DNA from 3 places in the Bradyrhizobium sp. USDA 3240 genome. Region 2 is predicted to be linked to each of the others. Evidence: predicted binding sites of a transcription regulator. Region 2 holds the regulator's gene; each other region holds the start of a gene.
The links. The regulator PhoB, encoded in region 2, activates phosphate uptake and scavenging genes when phosphate is short. The targets are predictions, from matches to a motif close to TGTCATNNANCTGTCAT.
Positions count from the first base shown of each region.

Region 1: a site for PhoB is predicted at 1,882-1,898, ahead of ACVIGA_RS02590 (phospholipase C). Genes of this name have one in related genera too.
Region 3: a site for PhoB is predicted at 2,278-2,294, ahead of ACVIGA_RS39600 (RNA degradosome polyphosphate kinase). Genes of this name have one in related genera too.

Region 1 covers NZ_JBSSGD010000002.1:429,489-433,835, reverse strand. Annotated here, with positions in the region: gene ACVIGA_RS02605 (SDR family oxidoreductase) at 1-713, opposite strand, end outside; partial or broken gene ACVIGA_RS02600 (cupin domain-containing protein) at 784-1,445, shown strand; gene ACVIGA_RS02595 (helix-turn-helix transcriptional regulator) at 1,438-1,731, shown strand; gene ACVIGA_RS02590 (phospholipase C) at 1,913-3,610, shown strand; gene ACVIGA_RS02585 (cytochrome-c peroxidase) at 3,647-4,347, shown strand, end outside.
Region 2 covers NZ_JBSSGD010000002.1:3,503,980-3,508,326, reverse strand. Annotated here, with positions in the region: gene pstB (phosphate ABC transporter ATP-binding protein PstB) at 1-424, shown strand, start outside; gene phoU (phosphate signaling complex protein PhoU) at 436-1,152, shown strand; gene phoB (phosphate regulon transcriptional regulator PhoB) at 1,283-1,993, shown strand; partial or broken gene ACVIGA_RS17315 (IS30 family transposase) at 2,048-3,037, opposite strand; gene ACVIGA_RS17310 (IS110 family transposase) at 3,324-4,265, shown strand.
Region 3 covers NZ_JBSSGD010000002.1:8,304,894-8,309,240, forward strand. Annotated here, with positions in the region: gene ACVIGA_RS39600 (RNA degradosome polyphosphate kinase) at 1-2,203, opposite strand, end outside; gene ACVIGA_RS39605 (P-loop NTPase family protein) at 2,336-3,013, opposite strand; gene ACVIGA_RS39610 (CDP-alcohol phosphatidyltransferase family protein) at 3,110-3,652, opposite strand; gene purM (phosphoribosylformylglycinamidine cyclo-ligase) at 3,813-4,347, shown strand, end outside.

The DNA.
Region 1 (4,347 bases), 3.1 Mb from region 2:
GCCCCGGCGGCGATCCGCATCGGGCTCGACGGATCGGTCACCGCGCGCCACACCGCCTCGGCCACGTCCTGCGCGTGGGTGACAGGCCCTCCGTCGCCGAAGCGAGCGAAGACACTCTGCACGAGTTCGGCATAGGCCGCGTGGTCGAGGCCCTGCGCGTGGGCGCGTGCAGTATCGCCGAAGCGGGTCTCAGGCGAACGGCCCGGCAGCACCAGGCGCGCGCGCACGCCGAACTGCGCCAGCTCCAGCGCCATCGACTCGGTGAATGCGTTCACCGCCGCCTTGGTCGCGGTGTAGGACGCGATCAGAGGGATCGATCTCAACGTCACGCTCGAGGTGACGTTGACGACAACGCCGGCCCTGCGTTGCCTGAACTGCGGCAGCACTGCCTGCGTGAGGGCCATCGTGCCGAACGTGTTCGTCTCGAACAGCTCGCGGATCGTCGCCGTCGGTGTGGTTTCGAATGGCGACGCCGCGCCGACCCCTGCATTGTTGACGAGTGCGTCGATCGGTCCCGCGGCCTCGACGGCGCGATGGATGCTGTCGGGATCGGTGACGTCGAGCGCGTGCACGCGCAGATGCACCGAACGCGGCAGCACATCCTCGCGCGGCGTGTGCATCGTCGCGATGACGTTCCAGTCGCGGTCGAGAAAGTATTTCGCGGTTTCAAGTCCGAAGCCGGACGAGCATCCGGTGATCAAGATGGTGTTCATGTTGTTCTTTGGGGGCTCTTGGAAGTGATTTGACTGACACAGACGATAGGTGTCAGTGCCCGGACGCTCTATGTTTGAAAGTCCAAGAGTCATTTGCAGGAGTCCGGACATGATCGATCCTCTTGCGGAGGTCGTCACGCTGCTGCAGCCAAGCGCCCGGTTCTCGAAGGCCGTGGTCGGCGCCGGGGCGTGGCATGTCCGCCGCTCCGATGCCGGGCAACCGTTTTATTGCGTGGTCCTCCAGGGCGGGTGCCGGCTTGAGGTCGACGATCAAGAAGCGATCGAGCTAAAGGCGGGCGACTTCATTCTGGTCCCCGCGGCGTATGACGTCGCGATGTCGAGCCTCGCGCGGTTTCCCAAGCCGACCGCCGAAACACGTCCCGTCGCGCTCGCCACCGGAGAGTTCAGGATATCGGCGACCAGGACGGTCCAACCGATCTGCGGATGCTGATCGGCCATTGCAGCTTCGGCTCGGAGGACGCGAACCTGCTGGTGTCGCTGCTTCCCCAGCTGGTGCATGTGCGCGGCGAACCGCGGCTCGCCACCCTGATGCAGTTCGTCCGGGACGAATTCCGCGAACGCCGCCCGGCGCGCGAAGTGATCCTGGCCCCGTCTGCTCGAGGTTCTCCTGATCGAGGCGTTGCGCTCGACGGCGGGCACCGCGGCGTCGCGGGGTCTTGTGCGCGGGCTCGCCGACGAGCGTCTCGCTGTTGCGATCCGCCGGATGCATGAGAGCCCGACGCGGGCCTGGACGGTCGCGCAGCTGGCGAAGGAGGCGGCGCTGTCGCGTTCGGCATTCTTCGACCGGTTCAGCCGCGCTGTCGGCGTCGCACCGATGGAGTATCTGCTGGCCTGGCGTATGGCGATGGCCAAGAACATGCTCCGACAGAACGAAAGCGGCATCGCCGAAATCGCCGAACGTGTCGGCTACGGCTCAGCAAGCGCATTCAGCGTCGCCTTCACCCGCCATGTCGGATTGTCCCCGACGCAATATGCGCGGGAGCAGATCGAGCCGTGACGCGCGTGCCGGCGTCATCGCGATAGAGATCAATCCAACATCCTTCGCAAGCACTGCAACCGACGCGTGAATCGAGCGCGCGATGATGGATCGCTGTGATGAAACTTACACAGGGCTGTCATCGGCGATGGATAACTTGTCGCATGTCGACGTCATAAATCCTTAAAAAATGGGGCAAGAAGTGAAGGCGAAATTCCTTTCAACGGTCGGAGTCTGTCTGGTCGCTGCTGCTGCAGTTGTGTGCAGCGCCGCCGCTCACGACGATGATAGAGACCACGATCATCGTCATCCGCACGACATTCACACCGCAACGCCGATCAAGCATCTGGTCGTGATCTTCAACGAGAACCGCTCGTTCGATCATTATTTCGCGACCTACCCGAATGCGGCCAATCCGACCGGCTCGATTCCGTTCACGGCCAAGCCGCATACGCCGAAGGTCAACAACCTCGTCACCGCCAATCTGTTGACCAACAACCCGAACACCAATCCGGCCAACGGCACCGGCGCGACCAATCCGTTCCGGCTCGACCGCACGCAGGCCAACACGCGTTCGCAGAACCACGCCTATACGCCCGAGCAGCAGGCGGTCGACAACGGCAAGGAAGACCTGTTTCCGGAATTCACCGGTCGCGGCACTGCCGGCGGCGTCGGCGCCTTCGGCACCAACGGGCAGGTGATGGGCTATTTCGACGGCAACACCGTCACCGCGTTCTGGAATTACGCGCAGAACTTCGCGATGAGCGACAACAACTGGACCGACACCTTCGGTCCGTCGACGCCCGGCGCGCTCGAGGTGGTTTCCGGCCAGACCAACGGCGCGCAGAACATCGTCGGCACGTCATCGTCGATCGCCGACGGCCAGGGCGGCCTGACGCTGATCGGTGATACCGATCCTGCTTACGACTCCTGCTCGAGCACGACCAGCCAGGTCCTGATGACCAGCAAGAACATCGGCGACCTGCTCAATGCCGAAAAGATCAGCTGGGGCAGCTTCATGGGCGGCTTCGACCTGACGCTCAAGAACAGCAACGGCACCACCAACTGCGGCCGCAGCACGTTCTCGAGCAACGTCAACGGCACCATCGTGGATTACATCCCGCACCACGCCTGGTTCCAGTACTACAAGTCGACCGCCAACCCGACCCACGCGCGGCCGAGCTCGGTGAGCGCTGTGGGCCACACCTACGTTCCCGGCAGCAAGACGCTCGATCCGGCCAATCATGCCTACGATCTCGAGGACTTCTACGCTTCGGTGAAAGCCGGCAACCTCCCGGCCGTCTCCTACATCAAGATGCCGGCCTATCAGGACGGTCATCCCGGCAACTCCGACCCGCTCGACGAGCAGGCCGGCAATGTCGAGCTGATCAACTTCCTGCAGAAGCAGCCGGAGTGGCACGACACCGCGGTCATCATCACCTATGACGACTCCGACGGCTGGTACGACCACCAGTACACTGCGCCGATCAGCGCCTCGTATGATCCGACCGCCGACCAGGTCAACGGTCCCGGCCAGTGCGGCCGCGGCATCGGCAAGCAGACGCAGCCGAAGGGCCTCGAAGGCAAGCCGGTGAACGGCCGCTGCGGTCCCGGCACGCGGACCCCGTTCATCGTGATCTCGCCCTACGCCAAAAAGAACTTCGTCAGCCACACCCGCATCTCGCAGGCGTCGGTCGTGCGCTTCATCGAAGACAACTGGCTGCACGGCCAGCGTCTCGGCGGCGGCTCGTTCGACGACAGCGTCGAATCGATCTCGGACATGTTCGATTTCGATCATGGCCACGATCACGACCGCGACGATCGGCAGAACAAGCTGTTCCTCGATCCGACGGCCGGCACGGTGATCGTCAGCCCGTCTGACGATCATCACCACCACTAACGCTCTGGGATCACTGGACGTCATATGAACGGCCGCATGTTGTGGCTTCTCGGCGCCGGCCTGCTTTGCATGGCCGGCGCCGTTGCGGCAGTCGAGACCCAAGGACTCCCGGGGACGAATCCGCATCCGGTGCAGCTCAGGCGTCCGCCGGTCGCCCCGCTGTCCGGCATGGCGCAGCTCGGCCAGAAGATTTTCTTCGACGCGTCGCTGTCCTCATCGGGCGCATTGTCCTGCGCCTCCTGTCACAGCCCGGATCACGCCTACGGTCCGCCCAATGATGCGGCTGTCATGTTCGGCGGGCCCGCGCAATCGCGGCAGGGAACGCGCGCCGTTCCCGGCCTGACCTATCTGGAACGCCAGCCGAATTTCAGCATCGGGCCGGAGAAGGACGAGGACGACAATCTCGTCGACTTCGCGCAACTGGCCGCGGCCGGTCAGCAGGCTGCGCGTGCGAATAAGGTCGCGACCGGGACCGCGGCGTCGGCGGTCGACATCGTGCCGCAGGGCGGTCTGTTCTGGGACGGACGCGCCGATACGCTACAGGACCAGGCGATCTTCCCGCTGCTCGATCCCAACGAGATGGACGGCGGCAGCATCGAGGTGGTGGCGGGAAAGCTGCGCCAGGCGAGCTACGCCCCGCGCTTTGCCGAGCTGTTCGGCCCTCAGGTCTTCGACAACACGCGGTTGCTGGTTGCGGAGGCGATGTTCGCGGTCGCGCGCTATCAGGTCGAAGAACC
Region 2 (4,347 bases):
CTACGAGAAGATCTCGAAGTCCGAGATGGACGATCGGGTCGAGAAGGCGCTGCGCGGCGGCGCGCTGTGGAACGAGGTCAAGGACAAGCTGAACGCCTCCGGCCTGTCGCTCTCCGGCGGCCAGCAGCAGCGCCTGTGCATCGCGCGCACCGTGGCGGTGCGGCCCGAGGTGATCCTGTTCGACGAGCCGTGCTCGGCGCTCGATCCGATCTCGACCGCCAAGGTCGAGGAGCTGATCCAGGAACTCTCAGAGGACTACACGATCGCGATCGTCACCCACAATATGCAGCAGGCGGCGCGCGTCTCCGACAAGACCGCCTTCATGTATCTCGGCGAGCTGATCGAGTTCGACGACACCAACAAGATATTCACCTCGCCGAGCGATCGACGGACTCAGGATTACATCACCGGCCGGTTCGGCTGAGGAGATACAAGATGGCTTCTGAACATACCGCCAAGGCATTCGACAGCGACCTGCAGGAGTTGACTCGCCTGGTCGCCGAGATGGGCGGCCTCGTCGAGCGGATGATCACCGAGTCGGTCGACGCGCTGATCCGTCGCGACGTCGCGCTCGGCAAGCGCGTGGTCGCCGCCGACATCGAAATCGACAATCTGCAACGCGTCATCGAAGAGCGCGCGGTGCTGACGATCGCCCGCCGCCAGCCGATGGCAATCGACCTGCGCGAAATCGTCAGCGCGATGCGCGTCGCCACCGACCTCGAGCGGATCGGCGACCTCGCCAAGAACATGGGCAAGCGCGTCGCGGCGCTGGAGAGCGATTTCCAGCCGCTGAAGCTGATCCGCGGCCTGGAGCACATGACCGACCTCGTGCTGTCGCAGGTCAAGTCGGTGCTCGACGCCTATGCCGCGCACGATCTGCCGGCGGCGATGAACGTCTGGAAGGGCGACGAGGAGGTCGATGCGATCTGCACCTCGCTGTTCCGCGAGCTCTTGACCTACATGATGGAGGATCCGCGCAACATCTCGTTCTGTATCCATCTGATGTTCTGCGCCAAGAACATCGAGCGGATCGGCGATCACGCCACCAACATCGCCGAGACGGTGTTCTACATGATCGAGGGCCAGCAGATCACCGACAAGCGCCCGAAGGGCGACATGACCAACTTTGCCACCACGGTGCCGGGTACCTAGGACATGATCCGCAGGCGCGGAGCCGGATTGTCTTCACGACAAGTCGTTTCCGCGGGGGTTGTGCTCAGGAAAGTAAGCGTTTCGGTTTGCGTCTGGGCAACGGATCATCACAGAGAGAGAACTTAAACCGATGAGCGCACGCATTCTGGTAGTCGAAGACGAGGAAGCGCTGACGACACTGTTGCGCTACAACCTCGATGCGGAAGGCTACGATGTCGAGACGGTGGGGCGCGGCGACGATGCCGACACCCGCCTGAAGGAGCGCGTTCCCGACCTCGTGGTACTGGACTGGATGCTGCCGGGCCTGTCCGGCATCGAGCTGTGCCGCCGCCTGCGGGCGCGGCCCGAGACCAAGCAGCTTCCGATCATCATGCTGACCGCGCGCGGCGAGGAGAGCGAGCGCGTGCGCGGGCTTGCCACCGGCGCCGACGACTACATCGTCAAGCCGTTCTCGGTGCCGGAACTGCTGGCGCGGGTGAAGGGCCTGCTGCGCCGTGCGAGCCCGGAACGGCTTGCGACCGTGCTGACCTATGGCGACATCGAGCTCGACCGCGAAAAGCGCCGCGTGGCGCGCTCGGGACGTCCGATCGATCTCGGTCCGACCGAGTACCGGCTGCTCGAATTCTTCCTCGAGCATCCCGGCCGCGTGTTCAGCCGCGAACAGCTGCTCGACAGCGTCTGGGGCCGCGACATCTACATCGATGAGCGTACCGTCGACGTGCATATCGGCCGCCTGCGCAAGCTGCTCAATCCGGGCCGCGAGCAGGATCCGATCCGCACCGTGCGCGGTGCCGGCTACGCGCTCGACGACCGCTTCGCGAAGGCCGAGCCGCAGCCGTAAGGCTGTGCAGTGATCATAGACCGCAACACGCCGTCGTCCCGGCGAAAGCCGGGAGGTGGATTCACACTCGAAGTGCAACACTTGATCGGCAAAGGACTCCGCAGGCGTGCGGTAGTCAAGGGATTTGCGTGGGGTGTTGTTGTAGGTGGCGATGAACTGGCGGAATCTGGCGGTCGAGAGGGTTACGAGATCCGTTTTGCGAGGGATGAAGCGGCGCATCCTGCCGATGGCGTTCTCGATACCACCCTTCTGCCAGGGCGCGTGGGGATCGCAGAAGAAGGTCTCGATCGAGAGGCGATGTAGCGCCAGGTGACCGGCAAACTCGGTGCCGTTGTCGAAGGTGACGGTCTGGCGCAGCTCTTGTGGAAGGGCAGCGAAGAAGCGGACGAGATGGCGTGCGACACCGCGCGCAACCTTGCTGGCAAGGCGGATGCCGAGCAGCAGGCGAGAGGTGCGCTCATGCACGGTCAGCACGGCCTGACCGTACTTCGAGAACATCATCAAATCGGCCTCCCAATGCCCGGCGACGCTACGGTCGGCAACCTCAAGGGGCCGATTTGCCAGGGAAACACGGCCTTCGATGAAGCTTGCGGGGCTGCCGCCTCGCTTGCCGCGGAGGCCGCGCTTGCTCTTGGCGCGCGGCAGGTAGCGTCGCCAGTTGAAGTTCGTGGTGCGCCTGAGTTGGCCATAGATGAAGCGGTAGATGGTCTCGTGGGAGATCACCTTGTGCCCGCACTCGCGGGCCAGCCGGCCGGCGATCTGCTCCGGCGACCAACCTCGGCGAAGGCGTTGCAACACCGCGCGGCGCAGGACGGGCTCCCGTTCGAGGCGTCCGCCCGTCCAGCGCCGCGCTCGCATCTGTTGCTGGGCATAATTTGGCTTGTAGCCAGCCTGAACGCTCCGATTACGGCTCAGTTCCCGAGAGATTGTTGATGGCGAGCGATCCAGAGCTGCCGCGATTTGCCGGACCGAGCTGCCATTGGCCGATAGACAGGCAATCTCGCATCGGTCGTCCAGAGAGAGCTGCTTGTAAGTCCGCCCCATGGCAACACCTCCTCAAGGAAGTGTTGCACTTCGTTTGTGAACTCAGGGGACCCATACGCCGCGGCCGTCGCAATCGGCACGCGGCTAGACGGCTTTCTAACAACACCCATTCGTGGTTATGGGTCCCTGTGTCTTGGAAGTCTGTCATGATGGGGTGGGCGGGAAGCCGTTGGGTCCTTGGCGCTTGACGCCGTGAGCCGGCTCGGTCTCCCGCCCGTTCCATCTACAAACCTGAACAGTTGCACGAGGCTGCGCCAACAGACCTCGCATCACAGGGACAGGCACCGTGATCATAGCTCTTCGTTACGTCGGAATCGACATCTCCAAAAAACACCTCGATATCTTTGATGAGGCTGACGGCGTGCCGAGGCGCATTGCCAACGCGACACAGGCCATCACACAGCAGGTGGCGCGTTGGCAATGCGATGCGCTGGTCGTCTTCGAGGCGACGGGTATCTATGACCTCGCGCTTCGCGAGGCGCTACGTCAGGCCGGGATCCAGTTCGCACGGATCAACCCGGCCCGTGCCCGCGACTTTGCACGGGCTAGCGGCCTGCTCGCCAAGACCGATCCGATCGATGCGCGGATGCTGGCAGCCTTTGCGCGGGCCATGCAGCCCGCCCCCGAGCAGGTCGCCGATCCTGCACGCAACGCCTTGGCGAGGCTTGCAAAACGGCGGGATCAGCTGGTCCTGATGCGCGCCCAGGAGAAGAACCGGCGCAGCGAGGCCGACGATCGCGCCATGGCCGAACGCATTGGCCGCCTCATCGAGGTCCTCGACAGCGAGATCGCCGAGATCGAGGCCGACATCAGCGCATTGATTAAAGCCGAAGCGGAGATCGCGGACGATGCGAAGTTAATGCGTTCGCTGCCCGGCGTGGGTCCCGTGGCCTGCATGCAGCTCATCGCGCAGATGCCGGAACTCGGGCGGATCGGACCGAAACAGCTCGCAGCGCTCGCTGGCCTTGCCCCCTTCAACGTCGACAGCGGCGCCTTCCGCGGCAAGCGCAAGATTGCGGGCGGCCGAAAGCGCGTTCGTGACGCCCTTTATATGGCGGCCCTCAACGCAGTCCGCAGAGCTGATCCGTTCAAGGCCTTCTATGCACGACTGCGACAGGCCGGAAAACCAGCCAAACTCGCCCTCATCGCCGTCGCCAGGAAGCTGCTGACGGTCCTCAATGCCATCATGCGAGACCGAAAGCCGTACCTGCAAACCAAACCAACATAACAGTTGCCGGCTTTCGCCGGGACGACGCGGTGGATGTATCCGGGCTACGAGCCACAAAAAAAAATCCCCGCTTTCGCGGGGA
Region 3 (4,347 bases), 4.8 Mb from region 2:
AAGACGATGGCTGCTGACGCTCGTTACGACGCGTGAGACGGCGCGGTGAAGATTCCTTGAGAGACTTACCACGGCCGGACAGACTCGGATTTGTCATAAAATAGTCATGCAGATTGAAAGGCTCTTCGCCTTTCGCGGCCTTCATACGCGTTGACGATCCGTCCGGCAACAATTGCCAGCTCTGCTCGGTGTCCTTCAGGTTCGCGACCATGATCTGTTCGAGAACCTGCTGATGCACCGTGGGATTTTGCAGCGGACAGAGCACCTCGACGCGGCGGTCGAGGTTCCGCGGCATCATGTCGGCGGACGAGATATACACAGCAGCTTTTGCGCTCGGCAGGCCCTGGCCCATGCCGAAGCAATAGATTCGGCCGTGTTCCAGGAACCGGCCGATCACCGATTTGACGCGGATGTTCTCGGACAATCCGGGCAGTCCGGGCCGCAGGCAGCAGATGCCGCGCACCACGAGTTCGATCGAGACGCCGGCCTGCGAGGCCTCATACAGCGCGTCGATGATGTCAGGATCGACCAGCGCGTTCATCTTCATCCAGATCGCGCCGGACCGGCCATGCTTGACGTGGGCGATTTCGCCGTGGATGTGCTCGATGATCCGCTTGCGCAATGTCAGCGGCGACACCGCCATCTTCTCGATGTCGCTCGGCTCTGCATAACCGGTGATGTAGTTGAACACCCGCGCGACGTCGCGGCCGATGATCGGGTCCGACGTAAAGTAGGAGACGTCGGTGTAGATGCGGGCGGTGACCGGATGGTAGTTGCCGGTGCCGGTGTGCACATAGGTCGTGAGATTGCCGCCCTCGCGGCGCACCACCATCGACAGCTTGGCGTGCGTCTTCAGCTCGATGAAGCCGTAGACGACCTGGACGCCGGCGCGTTCGAGGTCGCGCGCCCAGCGGATATTGGCTTCCTCGTCGAACCGCGCCTTCAATTCAATCAGCGCGGTCACCGACTTGCCGGCTTCGGCGGCATCCGCCAGCGCGCGCACGATCGGCGAGTTGTTCGAGGTGCGATAGAGCGTCTGTTTGATCGCGACCACGTCGGGATCGCGCGCCGCCTGTTGCAGGAACTGGACGACGACGTCGAAGGATTCGTAGGGGTGGTGAACCACGAGGTCCTTCTGCCTGATCGCGGCGAAGATATCGCCGCCATGGTCGCGGACGCGCTCGGGATGGCGCGGCACGTAGGGCGGGAATTCGAGGTCGGGGCGATTGAGGCGGGTGAGCTGCGACAGCTCGTTCATCGCGAGCACGCCGTCGACCAGGATCACTTCATCGTCTGCGGCCGACAAGGCGTGCTGTACGAAGACGCGCAGCTCTTCGGGCATCGTGGCCTCGATCTCGAGCCGGATCACCGATCCGCGCCGGCGGCGCTTGAGCGCGGTCTCGAACAGGCGCACGAGGTCTTCGGCCTCTTCCTCGATTTCGAGTTCGGAGTCCCTGATGATGCGAAACGCGCCCTGGCCCTTGACGGTGTAGCCGGGGAACAGGCGGCCGATGAACAGGCCGGTGGCCTGCTCGAGCGTGATCAGGCGGGCCGGCGCGCCTTCCTTGGTCGAGGGAATGCGGATGAAGCGGTCGATCTTGCCGGGCATGCGGATCAGCGCGTTCATCGCCTTGCCGTCGGCGATCCGCGACAATTGCAGCGCGACCGTGAAGCCGAGGTTCGGGATGAACGGGAACGGATGCGCCGGGTCGATCGCCAGCGGCGTCAGCAGCGGGAAGATGTTGTGGAGGAAGTGATCCTCGATCCAGGTGCGTTCGGACTTGGTGACGTCGCGCCCGTCGACCAGCTGGATGCCGACCTTGGACAGGAGCTCGCGCAGGTCGCTCCAGATCGCCTGCTGGTCGGAGGCGAGTTGCGAGACGGTCTTGTTGATCATCACGAGCTGCTCGGCCGGCAGCAAGCCGTCCGGACTGCGCTCGGCAATGCCCTCGCGGACCTGAGCCTTGATGCCGGCGACGCGGACCATGAAGAACTCGTCGAGGTTATTCGCCGAAATCGACAGGAAGCGGACCCGCTCCAGCAGGGGATGGCCGAGATTGACCGATTCCTCGAGCACCCGGCGGTTGAAGTGCAGCCAGGACAGCTCCCGGTTGATGAACCGCTCGGGGCTGCTCGCGATCGCGGGGACGGGCGGGAGCTCCGCCTCTTTCTCTTTGATTTCAGGTGCTTGTGCCGAGTCCATCAAGTGCTGGTCCAATTCCGGGCAGGGGGCTGGGGCGGTCTAGCCGAGGGCCGCGCAGACCATGTGATATTGCGATGACGTTTCGATGACATTGATGTTCCGCTGGCCTGCGCCGTCAAGCCGCGGGACTGCTCAAGCATCGCGCAACAGCTCCGCCGCCAGCGCCCGGGTCACCGGCCGGCCGAGCCGGAGCGCCTCGGTATCCAGGAGCTCGACCGCCTGGCGGACGGCGGCATAGGACCGCTCGATCCGGTTGGTCAGGTAGCTGACGAGCGGCTCGTCCACGCTCATCTGGCGGTCGGCACAGAACTTGACGATCAGGCCGCGGAACAGCTGGTCGTCGGGCGGCAGCAGCGTCACCGTCGGCACAGCGCGTAGCCGCGACCGCAGATCGCGCAGCTCGATCTCGAACGCCGACGGCGGGACGCGCGCCGTGATCAGCACGAAGGCATCGTCCTGGCGCGCGAGATTCATCAGATGGAACATCGCGCGCTCGTCGAAATCCGCCGGCCTCAGATCTTCGACCACCAGCGCGCCGGTAGCGAGAGCAGTGGGCACCGCGTCGGCGGTCAGGGCATGTGCCGCGGTCGAGCGCGCGCCGGCGATCTCGGCCCAGATCGCGGCGAGGTGGCTCTTGCCGGAGCCGTCAGGCCCCACCAGCAGCATGATTCGGTTCGGCCAGTCGGGCCAGCCGTCGATCAGCGCCAGCGCTGCCTCATTGGCGGGCCCCTCGAGGAAATCGTCGCGGGTCAGCTTCTCCTCGTGCGGCAGGGCCAAGGCCAATTGACGAGGTTGAACGCTACCTGCCACGCAAATCTCCAAACCACTTTATTTTAGCATGATCCCTGCGCAAACGCTTCGCGTTTGTCGCGGGAAAACCGGTTTCCACTTTTCCGGGATCGTGCGCTACCGAGCCTCAATCGTGCTCATGTGCCGCACCCACTCCACGAGATAGAGGGACACCGAACCCAAAGTAAAGATTGTGACCAGTCCCATCAGGATCACGTCGTAGGGATGCGGCTGAAAGCCGAAGCCGAGCGAGGCCAGCACCAAAGCCGCGAACGCGACCTGTGCCACCGTGTTCAGCTTCGACACCATCAGCGGCTTCATCTCCACCGGCTTGTCGAACAACCATGACACAATCACGGCGGAGACGATCATGATGTCGCGCGACACCACGAGAATCACGATCCAGCGCGGCACCGCGCCCCAGATTCCGAGTGCGACATAGATCGACACCAGCAGCGCCTTGTCGGCGAGCGGGTCGAGCAGGGCGCCGAGCTCGCTGGCCATGTTGAAGCGCTTGGCAAGGAAACCGTCGACCGCGTCCGAGACGCCGGCGATCACGAAGATCGCGAACGCGATCTCCATCTGGCTCGACACGATGGCCCAGACGATCACCGGCACCAGGATGATGCGGGCGAGGGTGATGATATTCGGAATGCTCAACTTGAATCGCTTCCCGGCTAGAAGCCTGATTTTACTCGATATCCGGCTCTTTTGCGCGGTGGCCGGGTGTTATCTACATAGTATCGCGGCAGCATTGCCGCGAGCCATTGCGCGGGGGCGGAATTCCTCGTAACCAGCCCCTTATCATCTGGAATTGGGCATGACCGAGCGCAAAAACGGGCTCACTTACGCGGATTCGGGTGTCGATATCGACGCCGGCAATCGTCTGGTCGATCTGATCAAGCCGATGGTGCGGGCCACCGCACGGCCCGGCGCGGACGCTGAGATCGGCGGATTCGGCGGGCTGTTCGACCTCAAGGCCGCGGGCTTCAAGGATCCGGTCCTGGTGGCTGCGACCGATGGCGTCGGCACCAAGCTGAAGATCGCGATCGAGACCGGCATCCATGGCGGCATCGGCATCGACCTGGTCGCGATGTCGGTCAACGACCTCGTCGTGCAGGGGGCGGAACCGCTGTTCTTCCTCGACTATTTCGCCTGCGGCAAGCTCCACCCGGAGGCCACCGCGCAGATCGTCGCGGGGATCGCCGAGGGCTGCCGCGAATCCGGCTGCGCGCTGATCGGCGGCGAGACCGCCGAGATGCCCGGCCTCTACAAGGACGGCGATTACGACCTCGGCGGCTTTGCGGTCGGCGCGGCCGAGCGCGGCACCCTGCTGCCGACGGGAGATATCGCGG